DNA from 4 places in the Micromonospora parathelypteridis genome. Region 1 is predicted to be linked to each of the others. Evidence: riboswitches for the same ligand, from Rfam matches in the RefSeq annotation. Region 1 holds a riboswitch; each other region holds the start of a gene.

Region 1 (3,226 bases):
ACCTCTACTCCAGCAAGCCGTACGCGGTCACCGACATGGGCGACGAGGGCGACCGGTTCACCGAGCGTTTCCCGCTGGCCACGTCGGGCTACGTGCTGCGGCGGGACATGTCCAACGTGGACGATGTGCTGACCGCCCTGCTGGACACCGACCCGCTGGCCGCGGAGCGCTGGGCCACCCGCCGGCGTTACCTGGGCGACTTCCCCGCCGAGTCCTACGCCGAGGCGTTCCTGACCGCCGCCCGCCGGGAACTGGCCCCCGCGAAGGAACTGACCGCGTCCGCACAGGCATAACCGCTCAGCGGTACGCGTCCAGCAGCGCCAGCACGGCCGCCGGGTCCTCCACGTGCGCGTTGTGCCCGAGACCGGGCAGCGTGGCGACCGGTACGCCGTACTCCTTGAGCTGAGCGTCGGTGACCATCGGGTCGTGTTCGCCACGCGCCAGCACCACCGGCACGTCGGTCGCCGCCAGCAGCGCGGCCAGGTCGGGTTCGCCGACGGCGAAGGCGGTCGGGTCCATGGCGAGGCGCCACCGGCCGTCGACCTGGCGCAGCCCGGCGTCCACCACCGGGTGGTCCGGCGGGATCAGGCCGGCCAGCCCGGCGACGCGCAGGTAACGGCGGGCCGCCTCGGTGCGGCTGGCGAACCAGCTCACCGGTCGCGCGGCCAGCTCGGCGGCGCGGGTCAGCTCGGCGGGTGACCAGAGCGCCTTGATGCCCAACCCGACCACCGCGTCCACCGGTATCCCGGCGGCGCGGGCGGCCAGCGCGAGGCCGACCACCCCACCCAGCGAGTGCCCGAGCACGACGACGCGGTCGTCGGAGGCCAGGCCCTGCGTGATCTGCCGGGCGAAACCCTCGAAGGAGTACGACGGCAGCGGCGCCGCCCAGCCGTGGCCGGCGAGGTCCGGTGCCAGCCACCGCCCGGGCCAGTGCTGCTCCAGCAACGGCGCCCAGGGCAGCCAGACGTCCCCGGTCGCCCCCATCCCGTGCAGCAGCAGCAGGACCGGCCTACGGTCCGCCTGACCAACCGATTCATCCACCACGGCCGCAGTCTGCCACGGTTCACCGCCCCGGACGAGAGTCGTCGATGGCGGCGCACGGCGAACCACGTCGGAAAGACACCGCGGGCGCCGGCCCCTCGTGAGGGACGGCGCCCGCGGCGGTCAACGTGCCTGTGTCAGGCGGAGTAGCCCCGGCTGGCGATCCAGTTGGCCAGGTCGATCGTGGTGATCCAGTACGACGGGTCGGCCGGGTTCGCCGAGTCGGCGATCCGCACGGTCCGGCCGTTGTCCTTGTAACCCACGACGGCGATGTAGTGCCCGCCGCCGTAGGAGTGCCAGCCACCGTCGGTGTCGGTGGCGTCGCCGACGACGTTGGCCACCACGCCCCGGCCATCGGTGATGGCCTTGACGACGTCGGCCTGGAGCCGGTCCATCTGCGCCGGGCTGGGGGCGCCGGCGAACATCCGGGTCCGGTACGGGGAGCCCTTCACCTCGGCGTTGAGGACCCGGGTGGTGTCCTCAGCCGAGTTGGTGCCCATCTCGGTGGTGCCCAGTTCGGCACCGAGCTCCTCCTGGGTGCGGTCGATGCCGGTGGCGCTGAGCGCGTTGCGGGTGGCCGCCGGGCCGCAGTTGTAGTACGTGTTCTGCGCCTCGTAGTCGTAGTCGAGCACCTTGGTCGCCGGCGGCTTCGGCCGCTCCGGCTTACGGGTCAGGTCCGGGTTGCTGCTGGCCTTGGCGGCGGGAGACGCGGCGCTGGTGGCCGGAGCGGCGGTGGTCGGCGCGGCGCTGGCCGAGGGGGACGCGTCGTTCGCCTCACCGAGGGAGGCGACGGTGTCGCTGCGCATCTCGGCGACCGTGGTCGCGGTGCGCTGACCGGCCGGGGCGTCGTCGGCGCCGGCGAGCAGGGCGCCGGTGGTGGTGGCGATCACGAGGGCCGCGGCGGAGGCAGCGACGATCTGGTACGGGCGCTGGGTGGCGAAGCGTCGGAGTTGACGCTGCATGGTGTGCTTCACGGGTCCTCCACGGATCGGGGGGAGAGCGGCACACCGGGGCCGGACCGGTATCCGGGCAGGCGTCAGCGCACGGACCGTGGTCCGCGGATGGTGAACCGCTCAGGGGAACGCCCGGCGGGGCCGGGCGGGAAAGGCGATGACCCGGGGGGTCAGCTCACCGTCACTGGACGAATGAGCGGGGGCACCGCTGCGCCGTGGAGGCGAGGGAACAACCGAGGGGTGGAAAGGTGCTGCACGAGTTTGGAACTCCTTCCGACACCGCCTACCGGGTTAGCTGACGGATTCGGGCGGGAAGATCGCCCTACCGCAGGCCGTGGCTCGCGGATTCACCCCGGACTTACTGATGGGTCCCCGGTTCGTTGATCACGATTGAGCGGGTCGGCGCGGCGTCGCCTCTTGCGATCGGTTACCGCACCGGACGGGACGACACTACTGGCCTGTTCGCACGCTGCCAAGCAAGGTTCACCTGCGTAAACCCGATTTGCTGCGGCAATTTCTGCGCGTATTGCCGATGATGTGACTCGATGGGACAACCGGTTACGGTGACGCCTGTGGGCGACAACCGGACAGGCCGCCGATAATGCGGCCAGAATCACGGGAAAGATCGAGCCGATCGCGCCGGACGCCCGATTTTGGAATGGCGTGACGGGGCTCACGTAACGGATCGGGCTCAACCCGCGCGAGCGGGGCGCCACCGTGTCACGAGGGCGGGACGGAACGCCCTGCTCGCCGCCCGTTGGGCGGGTGCCCGGCTCGGCCGCAACCGGGCCGCTGCCGCGTACGCCTCCTCGGCGAGGGTGCGCGCCGACTCGGCGGCCAGTTCCGCGTCCCGCCAGGCGGCCCGCTCCTCGGTGGCGGCAGCCTGGTAGTCGGCCAGCCTCGCGTCCCGGATCGTCCGGCTGAGCAGCGCCTCCTGCTCGACCGGGTGCCGTCGGGGATCCCAGCCGTGCCGGTGGGAGAACACGTCACCGAGCTGCGCCATGGTCAGGTCGCCTCGCCAGTACGCCGCCGTCGCCGCGCGGTGCAGGTAGCGCTCCCGGGATGCGTACTCGGCGGGGGTCCGGGGTGTGTGCGGGGTGGGCAGCGCCGCCGACCCCGCGAAACGGTGGGCGGCGGTGTCCGCCTCGTCGTACCCCGCCCAGGCCTTCTCCAGCTGCTCCTGAGCGGTGAGCCAGGCATCGCGTCGCCGCCGTGCCGTCCTGGCCGCGCCA
Region 2 (3,226 bases), 2.0 Mb from region 1:
TCGTGGATGACGATGTACTCGATCTTCTGCCGGCCGGGCCGGTCGGAGAGGTCGTGGTTGCCGTAGTCCCCGTCGCCGAACGCCGCGTAGGGCGCCGGGATCCACTCGCAGGAGATGGTGCTGGGGCACTCCAGCCCGTCCGGGCGGGCGAGGCGGCGCAGGCCCAGCCGGTCCAGCCAGGAACGCTCGGGCCGGATCGCCCGGGCCGGCAGCGTGATCCGCTGGCCGTCGTCGGTCACCCGCGACTCGCCGGTGCCGATGGTGGTGAAGACCTCGTCGGCGAAGGCCGCCGCGGCGTCGGCACTGTCCGCGCCGGCGTAGCGGGCCACCGCGCCGTACCAGGTGGCCGGGTCGGTGCCGGCGCCGACCGGGGCGCCCAACTCCCGTTGGTACGAGGCCAGCAGCGCCGCCCCGCCTCGGATGTTGACGTCGGCGTCGGTGCGCAGGGAGTCGGGAGCCGCGCCGGTCAGAGCGGCGGCGGCGTCCACGGTCTGCAACGCGGCGGCGGGCGGTGCGGGGTCCTCGGCGGGCCGGGGAGCGGGTGCGAGCGCGGGGCGGGACCCGTCGCCGCGCGGGTCCTCGGTGCCGGCGTCGTGGTGGCCGCCCCCGGGCAGGGCGGCCACGTGTCGGGCGTCGGTCAGGTGCATCGGGCCGTAGCCGCCGCTGGTGCTCGGTGTGCCGGCGTTGCTGTCCCAGCGGGACTCCAGGTAGGAGACGCCGAGCAGCACGTCGGTCGGTACGCCGTACTCGGCCGCTGCGGCGGCGTACTGCTGCTGGCGGTCGGCGGTGGATGCGACCGCCGCGCTTGCCGGTAGCGGTACCGCGGTCGCGGCGGCGACCACGACGGCGGCGAGCAGTGCGCGCCGGCCGGGGGACAGGGTTGGATGGTGCATCGAACCCCCTAGATTCCGCGAATGAAGGTGAGGTCACCTTCGCGCCGCCCGGGAGCCTGCGTCAATACCTTTCCATGTCTCGACGCGTCGAGAAAGAAATCTTCGAGCACGGCCAGTGACCCTCCCTGATCGGTACGGAGTGTCACGGCCGCACGGGTTGCGGATCGGTAACAGGCGTCTCTACTCTGGTCTTTCGTCGGCCCGATATCAGCTCCGCCCAGCCCGGGCGGTAACGGACCGACACCGCCGAGTCGTTTCCGAACGAACCGGGGACCCAGGTCCCCCGGGGTGAATCCGCAGCAATTGCGGTAGGGCGCCGACTTCCCGCCCGAACCCGTCAGCTAACCCGGTAGGCGGTCAGGAAGAAGGAGTACGGAACCCCGGTGGCACTCCATGCCCCGCGGCCGTCGTCCGGGCGGCCGGCATCAGCCGGCCCGACGTCGATCGTGCCGCGCCCACGCAGTTCCCGCTTCACCACCGTTCTCGCCGCACTGATCGGCGTCGCCGTCGTCCTGACGGGCAGCGCCACGGCGGCCCACGCCGACCCGAGCGTCGCCGAGATCGAGCGCCAGATCGACGCCGACTGGAACAAGCTCGAACCGATCATCGAGCAGCACAACGCCACCCGGGCCGACCTCGCCGTGAAGCGCAGGCAAGCCGACGCGGTGGCCGCCCGGATCGCCCCGCTGGAGCGTCAGGTCGACGCCGCGATGAACAAGGTCAGCGCCCTGGCCGTGCGTGCGTACAAGGGCGAGAACGTCGCGACCGTGAACGCGGTGCTGGGCAGCAGGTCGCCCAGCGAGGTCGTTGGCCAGCTCGAGATGCTCGACCGCTTCGCGCACAACCAGCAGCAGGACGTGCGGGAGGTGGCCGACCTGCGCGACGACCTGGCCGCGCAGAAGGCGCCGCTGGACGAGATGGTGGCCCAACTGACCCGCACCGAGGCCCAGTTGGCCGCGAAGAAGAAGCAGATCAACGAAGAGATCGACAAGCTGCAGAAGCTGCGCCTCAAGGTGTACGGCAACGGTGGCGGCGGCCCGCTGCGCCCGGCGCCGTGCCCCGGCAGCTACCCCGGTGGCGCCGCGGGCACGGCCGTCAAGTTCGCCTGCGCCCAGATCGGCAAGCCCTACGTCTGGGGTGCCGAGGGCCCGAACTCGTACGACTGCTCCGGCCTGATGCTGGCCGCCTGGGCGAAGGCCGGCGTGTCACTGCCGCACAACGCCGCCGCGCAGAGCCGCGCGACCAAGGACGTCAGCAGGGCCGATCTGCGCCCCGGCGACCTGGTCTTCTACTACAGCGACATCCACCACGTCGGCATGTACGTCGGCGGCGGCTGGGTGGTGCACGCCTCGCAGGCCGGCCAACCGGTCAAGATGAAGAAGGTCGACGACGGCCCGATCCACAGTTATGGCCGCCCAGGCTGATCGAGGGTGACCGAAGGGCCCGTCGCGATTCGTCGCGGCGGGCCCTCGTCGTTACTGGTTTCAGCGGGTTGGCCAGGTGCGCCAGTGCTGCCAGGCGCGGCTCGGCGTCGGCCCCCGCTGGCCCTGGTAGCGCGAGCCGTAGACCACCGAGCCGTACGGGTGCTCGGCCGGTGAGGAGAGCCGGAAGATGCAGAGCTGCCCGATCTTCATGCCCGGCCAGAGGGTGATCGGCAGGTTCGCCACGTTGGACAGCTCCAGCGTCACGTGACCGGAGAAACCGGGGTCGATGAAGCCGGCGGTGGAGTGCGTGAGCAGCCCGAGCCGACCCAGCGAACTCTTCCCCTCCAGTCGGCCGGCGAGCTGGTCGCCCAGCGAGATGACCTCCAGCGTCGAGGCGAGCACGAACTCCCCCGGGTGCAGCACGAACGGCTCGCCGTCGGGCACCTCGACCGCCGAGGTCAGGTCGTCCTGCTGCATCGCCGGGTCGATGTGGGTGTAGAGGTGGTTGTTGAAGACCCGGAACAGCCGGTCGAGCCGCACGTCGATGCTGGAAGGTTGAACCAGGGTGGGCTCGAACGGCTCCAGGCCCAGCGTGCCGGCCTTGATCTCGGAGACCAGGTCACGGTCGGAGAGCAGCATCGGACCACCATAGCCGCGCTGCCCAAAGCTCTGGGATTCGGTGGCAGTGACCAGCGAGTCGAGGTCGCTGCTCGTACATTTGTTCGATAGAATGCCCACATGGCTTCCTGGTCCGAATTCGCCGCCGACGAGCCCCGACTCGCCGACGGGATCCGCGTTCTCCTCCAGCAGTACGGGCCGGGCTTCGGCTACCTGGCCACGGTCCGCGCCGACGGCGGGCCCCGGGTCCATCCCGTCTCGCCGGTCATCACCGATGAAGGCCTGTTCTGC
Region 3 (3,226 bases), 3.6 Mb from region 1:
AGCGCGATCATGACCCGCTGGCTGCAGCGCGATCATGGCGTGTTGGTTGCAGCGCGATCATGGCTCGCTGGATCATGGCGTGCTGGTTGCGCGATCACGGCTCGCGCGGGTGGTGGGTCGAGCGGCGGGACGCCGGCCCCAGGGCTTGTAGGTGGACAGCACCGTCGCGATGATCATCAGAATGGTCGACACCGCGGGTGCGATGACCAGGTCGGCGCGATCGCGTGTGGGCAGGGCCGCGCCCAGCGCACCGGCGTGGCGCAGATTCGGGGTGAGCAGGAACAGCACCAGTCCGACCATCACCGTGGTGAGCACGAGTTTGACCAGCACCCAGCGGTAGCGCAGCAGGCCCCACGGAGTGAGTAGCGCGCTGGCGACGCCGATCAGCCAGACCAGCACGCTGAGCGGCGCGAAGAGCACGGTGCCGACCAGTGCCGTGACCGGGTAGACCGCTGCCGGATCGGCGCCACGCTGCACGGCGATGCCGAGGGTGAGCAGCACCAGGTCGGTGCCGAGCCAGCCGAGCGAGGTGACCAGGTGCAGGGTGAGGAGCCCCTTGCGGGCGGTGGGTGGGATCCGAGGCATACCGCGATGCTGCCCGCCGGTCACTGCCGGGTCGTCCGACCGCCGACGACATCAGGGGTACGCCCTGCGACGTAGCCGCTTCCGGTCAGGCCCGTGCGGCGGGACCCATTCATGGTCGACACCACATCGCCGATGTCGGGGTGTCCAGTCGCCCGGATACCCCGACATCGGCGAAAGTGAGTGGATCATCCCCGGCCGGTCCGGCCTGGGGGCCTACCCTCCTCGGGTGGTCAGTAGACCGACAGGTGCACGTGGTTGGTGTGGGCGCTGGACGGGTCGCTACCCGCTCCGCTGTACGACTTCCACCCGCTGCTGGGCAGCCAGATCTGCCGGTACCAGATCACGTACAGGACGGCGAGCCGGTCGGCGTTGCGGATGAAGTACGCGGCCAGGTTGTTGCCGTACGTCTTGTCGCCGCCGGTGGCGTTCCCGCCGAAGCCGCCCTTCTGCGCGGCGAAGTCGCAGGCTCGGCCCTTCGGGTGTTCACCGGAGCCGCTGGGGCGGTGGCAGGAGACGTACCGGGTGAAGCCAGCGGCCTTGGCCTGGTTGAGCGCGTGCAGGGTGCGCGGGGTGATGCAGCCGTTGGCGGGTGTGGGGTCGTTGACGCTGCACGACTCCGACGGCCAGGAGCCGTCGGAGTTACGCGGCGCGGGCTTCGCGTTGGCGGTGGAGGTGCCCCGGTTGGAGCCGGTGTCGGCGGTGGTCTGCGGCTTGGGCGTGTTGGCCACGGTCAGGGCCCGTTCGGCCTGCTCCTTGCGTTTGGCCATCACCGCGACCTGCTTGCGCTGCTCGGTGACCTCACCGTTCAGGGCGGCCTGGGTGCGGTTGGCCTTGTCCTTGCTGGCGAGCAGGTCGCGCAGCACCTTGTCCTCGTTGGCGGCCACCGCGCCCAGGGTGGCGGCCCGGTCCATGAAGCCGTCGGGGGTGCCGCTGTTGAGCAGCGCCGCCATGGTGCCGAGCCGGCCGGTCCGGTACGCCACGCCGGCGATCTCGCCAACCTTGCCGTTGCGGTGGTCGAGCTCGACCTCGATGGTCTTCAGTTGGGTGGTGAGCTGCTGCTGCCGCTGCACGGAGGTGTCCAGGGCGCGCTTCGCGTCCAGGTAGCCCTTGCTGGCGGCCTCCAGTTGGGCTCGCAGCGCCGGAGTGCCGCCCTCTTCGTCGGAGTCGGGTGCGGCGGCCCGCAGGCCGGTCGGGGAAGCGGCCGAGGCGGTGCCGGCCGGGAGCGCGACGCCGAGGGCGAACATCGCGACGATCAGGGCCGCGAGTCGGGCGGCGGGTGGTCGTGCTGGTGCCACTGTGCATGTCCTTCCGTCAGCCGCCGACCGGGTTAGCTGACGGGTTCGGGACGGAAGATCCCTACCGCTGACGCGGATGCACCCCAGGAACATGGTTCCCCGGTTCGCCTGGATGGGCAATTAGGCGGCGACCGCCACCGGCGCCGGGAGGGCGCCGCCTGGTGGAGGCCGGGACCGAGCCTACCGGTGCCGGTGGGGCGGTTGCAGCCGATGTGACGGACGGTGCGTGCGTCGTCACCAGAAAACCACCGTTACCACTCGATCGAGCCGCAGGCCCCGGAGGTGGCGCCCGGCTCGATCTGCAACGTCGCGTGCTCGATCCGGAAGTCGTCGTGCAGGGCTGTGCGCGCCGCGCTGAGCACCGCGCCGACCTCGGCGCCGGGTGCCATGGTCAGGTGCGCGGAGGCCACCTCCATGCCCGAGGTGAGCGTCCAGACGTGCAGGTCGTGCACCTCGACCACGCCGGGAACCGCGGCCAGCCGGTCGTGCACGGCGGTCACCTGGAGGTGCTCCGGGGCGGCCTGCACCAGGATGCGGACGGCGGCGCGTGCCAGCCGCCAGGTGCGCGGCAGGATGAACACGCCGATGGCGACCGCGACGAGGGGGTCGGCCCACCACCAGTCGGTGACGGTGATGAGCAGCGCCGCGCCGATCACGCCGAGTGAGCCGAGCAGGTCGCCCAGCACCTCGAGATACGCGCCCTGAAGGTTGATGCTCTCCCGGGCTCCGGCGCGGAGCAGGGCGAAGGCGCCGACGTTCGCGAGCAGGCCGAGCACGGCCACCACGAGCATCGGACCGGCGACAACCTCGTGCGGGTCACCGAAGCGGCGGATCGACTCGATCACCACGTAGACCGCGACGGCGGAGAGCAGGACGGCGTTGGCGAGGGCGGCGAGCACCTCGAGTCGGTAGAGCCCGAAGGTGCGCTGCGGGTCGCCGGTGGCCCGCCGGGTGGCGGTGATCGCGGCGAGCGCCATGCCGATGCCGAGCACGTCGGTGAACATGTGCCCAGCGTCGGAGAGCAGGGCGAGTGAGCCGGTGTGCAGGGCGGCCACCGCCTCGACCACCATCAGGGTGGCGAGGAGCCCGAACGCCGCCCAGAGCCGGCCCCTGTGCTGGTGTGCGGCATTGGCGACCGACCCATGGTGGTGGTCATGACCTGCGCCCACGAGATCCACCTTCCGCCGCCAGTCGGGACCCGGTCAAATGTATGCTCACATCGCTATGTATGCAAGTGTAGGGGCAGACCGCTCTCCGGTTGGGCCAGCCGGCACGGATCAGCCGGTCGGGTCGATGGTGGTGAGTCGCTGAGTGGCCCGGGAGAGCGCCACGTACAGGGTGCGTAC
Region 4 (3,226 bases), 1.6 Mb from region 1:
GCTGCTCGCGCGGCTCCGCCGAGTCGAGGGGCAGGTCCGTGGCATCGAGAAGATGGTCGACGACGACCGCTACTGCATCGACGTGCTCACCCAGATCTCCGCGATCCAGGCCGCGCTCGACAAGGTGGCGCTGGGGCTGCTCGACGGGCACGCCCGGCACTGCATGCACGAGGGGGCGGCCGAGGGTCGGGCCGACGAGATGGCCTCCGAGATGATGGCGGCGGTCGGCCGACTGATGAAGCGCGGCTGACGCCCCCGGCCCGCTGACCCGTACCGGATCGTTGGGAGTTTCCCGCCTTGGGTTCTGACCACGCCCACCCCGCTCCACCCGCCCCACCGCGGGTACGACGGATCCTCGTCCTGACGGTGGTGCCGCTCTTCGTCGCCACCGTGCTGGCCGCGGTGCTCCTTTGGCCGCGGGGCGGGTCACCGCAGACCGATGGTGGTGCGGACGTGCCGCGCTATCCCGGCACAGTCACCCGGGTGGTGACCGAGCCGTGCCCACCGGTGGCGTCGACCCCCGAAGGCACACCGAGCGCCGGCGGCGAGCGATGCGGCACGGTCGACGTCCGGGTGGACGACGGGCCGACCGCCGGCCAGCAGGTGCGGACGCCGGTGCCCGACGGACCGGGCGCACCTCGGGTCGAGGTTGGCGACGAGGTCATCCTGGTCGAGCTGACCGATCCGACCGATCCGACCACCAGCAACTGGAACATCGCCGAGCACCAGCGCGGCACGCCGATGGTGTGGCTGGCGGTGGTCTTCGCGGCCGCGATCGTCGCGTTCGGTCGGTGGCGGGGTCTGGCCGCGCTCGCCGGGCTGGCCGCCACCTTCGGCATCCTGCTCACGTTCGTGCTGCCAGGCATCGGCGCGGGCAAGTCACCACTGCTGGTGGCGGTGGTCGGCGCGGCCCTGATCATGTTCGTGGTGCTCTATCTGACGCACGGGGTCACCGCGCAGACCTCGGTCGCGGTACTCGGCACCCTGGGCAGCCTGGTGCTGACCGGGGTGCTCGCCACCATCGCCACGGCCGCGACACACCTCACCGGCTTCGGCAGCGAAGAGGCCACCACCCTGTCGATGTTTCAGGGCGACGTGGACCTGCACGGTCTGCTGCTCGCCGGGATCATCATCGGATCACTCGGGGTGCTCGACGACGTCACGGTCACCCAAGCGGCCACCGTCACCGAGCTGGCGAACGCCAACCCCGGGCTGACCCGGTTGCAGCTGTACCGTGCGGCCACCCGGGTCGGCCGCGCGCACATCGCCTCCACTGTCAACACCATCGTGCTGGCGTACGCGGGCGCGTCGCTGCCCCTGCTGCTCCTGATCACCGCCGACTCGCGGCCGGTCGGGCAGCTCCTCACGAGTGAGTTCCTCGCGCAGGAGATCGTCCGCAGCGCGGTGGCCACACTCGGTCTGATCGCCGCCGTGCCGTTGACCACCGGGCTGGCCGCGGTGGTGACCGCCGCTGGGCGCACCGCTGCCACGCCGTCCGCCGACGGTCCCGCCTCGCGGCCCCAGCCGGACCGCGCGGAGGCACTCGCCGCGCTCATCGCACCGCGAACGGGGCACTCCGACGACCCGGATCAGGCGCACACCCCGCCCCCACCCTCCGTCACCGGACGATGGCCGGAGTCGCGCACGGGCACGGATCCGGCATGGTGAAACTCCGCAGCGTGACCAGATGAGCCACGAACCTGAGAACCGCGTCACTGGTCACGCAACGCTATGACGAAAAGACACTTTTGGTCGGCATCCAGGCGTAGCTCTGTCGGTCGACTCTCGGGTAACCTCGCTGCCGGTTACCGATGAAGGCGCGAAGCGGCGCCTGCGGTGCCACCGCCCAATCGCCAACCGGCGAACCGGGGACCCAGGTACGTGGGGTGAATCCGCGTCAGCGGTAGGGGCCACTTCCGCCCCGAACCCGTCAGCTAACCCGGTCGGCGGTCGACGGAAGGGAACATTGTGACGGCACCCCTACGCCGCTGGCTGACACCCGTGGTGGCCGTGATCGCCGCATTGACCGTGCTCGCTGGGCCCCTCCCTGCCCACGCCGCCCCGACGACCCCCACACCGTCCGGGCACGAGGAGGACAACGAGCCCCAGCTGATCACCGACGTCATCGAGCAGGCCAACCGCGACTACTCCGCCGCCAAGTCGAAGTTGGACAAGTCGAAGAAGCGGCAGCTGGAACTGGCGTTGGAGGTCAACCGGGCCAAGGCCGACCTGGACGCGCTGACCCCACAGGTCGGGCAGATCGCCGCCCAGTCGTATCGGACCGGCCGGATGGGCGCCCTCGCGATGCTGCTCGAGAGCGACGCGCCTGACATGTTCGTCCAACGCGCCGCGGCGCTCGACGAGATGAACATGGTCAACGAGCAGAAGCTCTCCGAGGTCAATGCGGTGAAGGCCCGCGCCGAGCAGGCCAAGCTGGCCCTCGACACCGAGATCCGTGAGCAGCAGAAGCAGACCGCGCTGATGGCGAAGCGGAAGAGCGAGGCAGACAAGGCGCTCTCCCTCGTCGGTGGGAAGGGCTTCACCGGCGGCCTGGTGGACGCCACCTCGCCGGTCGCCAGGATCGGGCCGGGTCGCACCGCCGACGGCGACTGGAAGGCCCAGTCGTGCAGCGAGAAGGACCCCACCACGTCCTCCGGCTGCGTCACGCCCCGCACGCTGCACGCGTACAAGGAGGTCAAGCGGGCCGGCTTCAACCGGTTCGTCGGCTGCTACCGCTCCGGCGGGCCGTGGGAGCACCCGAAGGGCCGCGCCTGCGACTGGTCGCTGCAGAAGAGCGGCTTCGCGCCGTGGCACAACGACGACACCCGGAAGTACGGCAACAACGTCGCAGCGTTCCTCATCCGTAACGCCGACCGGCTGGGCATCTACTACGTGATCTGGAACCGGCAGATCTGGTTCCCGGCGACCGGCTGGAAGTCGTACAGCGGGCCGTCGAACCACACGGACCACGTCCACATGTCGCTGCTCTGACCCGCAGGATCTTGCGTCGAGGGCCGTTCCGCGTTGCGCGGAGCGGCCCTCCTCACGTCACGCGGCGGCCGGACCGGTCGACACGTTCGGCACGTCGAGCGCCGTGAGGCCGGCCGGCACCGCGGCCACCGGGCGCACCACTCCGGCGGCGAGCCGATATGACACCCCCACCACCGCGCACCGACCCTGCGCCACCTCCTCGGCCAGCACGGGCGACTGCCCGAGCAGCGTCTCG

Evidence for each region. A riboswitch is a leader RNA that binds a small molecule or an ion and turns the genes downstream of it on or off. The one in region 1 is predicted to bind cyclic di-AMP.
Region 2: another riboswitch for cyclic di-AMP. It lies ahead of HNR20_RS32695 (C40 family peptidase); the one in region 1 lies ahead of HNR20_RS23965 (C39 family peptidase).
Region 3: another riboswitch for cyclic di-AMP. It lies ahead of HNR20_RS06925 (coiled-coil domain-containing protein); the one in region 1 lies ahead of HNR20_RS23965 (C39 family peptidase).
Region 4: another riboswitch for cyclic di-AMP. It lies ahead of HNR20_RS16825 (coiled-coil domain-containing protein); the one in region 1 lies ahead of HNR20_RS23965 (C39 family peptidase).

Annotation. Positions count from the first base shown of each region.
Region 1 is NZ_JACHDP010000001.1:5,285,975-5,289,200, reverse strand. Features, by position in the region: gene HNR20_RS23975 (CDP-glycerol glycerophosphotransferase family protein) at 1-293, shown strand, start outside; gene HNR20_RS23970 (alpha/beta fold hydrolase) at 298-1,044, opposite strand; gene HNR20_RS23965 (C39 family peptidase) at 1,179-2,015, opposite strand; cyclic di-AMP (ydaO/yuaA leader) riboswitch at 2,260-2,401, opposite strand; gene HNR20_RS23960 (hypothetical protein) at 2,686-3,226, opposite strand, start outside.
Region 2 is NZ_JACHDP010000001.1:3,284,369-3,287,594, forward strand. Features, by position in the region: gene HNR20_RS14695 (N-acetylmuramoyl-L-alanine amidase) at 1-893, opposite strand, end outside; cyclic di-AMP (ydaO/yuaA leader) riboswitch at 1,128-1,263, shown strand; gene HNR20_RS32695 (C40 family peptidase) at 1,277-2,317, shown strand; gene dcd (dCTP deaminase) at 2,378-2,956, opposite strand; gene HNR20_RS14710 (pyridoxamine 5'-phosphate oxidase family protein) at 3,056-3,226, shown strand, end outside.
Region 3 is NZ_JACHDP010000001.1:1,640,063-1,643,288, reverse strand. Features, by position in the region: gene HNR20_RS06930 (hypothetical protein) at 73-585, opposite strand; gene HNR20_RS06925 (coiled-coil domain-containing protein) at 816-1,880, opposite strand; cyclic di-AMP (ydaO/yuaA leader) riboswitch at 1,886-2,017, opposite strand; gene HNR20_RS06920 (cation diffusion facilitator family transporter) at 2,132-3,049, opposite strand; gene HNR20_RS06915 (HelD family protein) at 3,158-3,226, opposite strand, start outside.
Region 4 is NZ_JACHDP010000001.1:3,728,928-3,732,153, reverse strand. Features, by position in the region: gene HNR20_RS16835 (metal-sensitive transcriptional regulator) at 1-250, shown strand, start outside; gene HNR20_RS16830 (YibE/F family protein) at 298-1,668, shown strand; cyclic di-AMP (ydaO/yuaA leader) riboswitch at 1,834-1,964, shown strand; gene HNR20_RS16825 (coiled-coil domain-containing protein) at 1,969-2,991, shown strand; gene HNR20_RS16820 (carbonic anhydrase) at 3,049-3,226, opposite strand, start outside.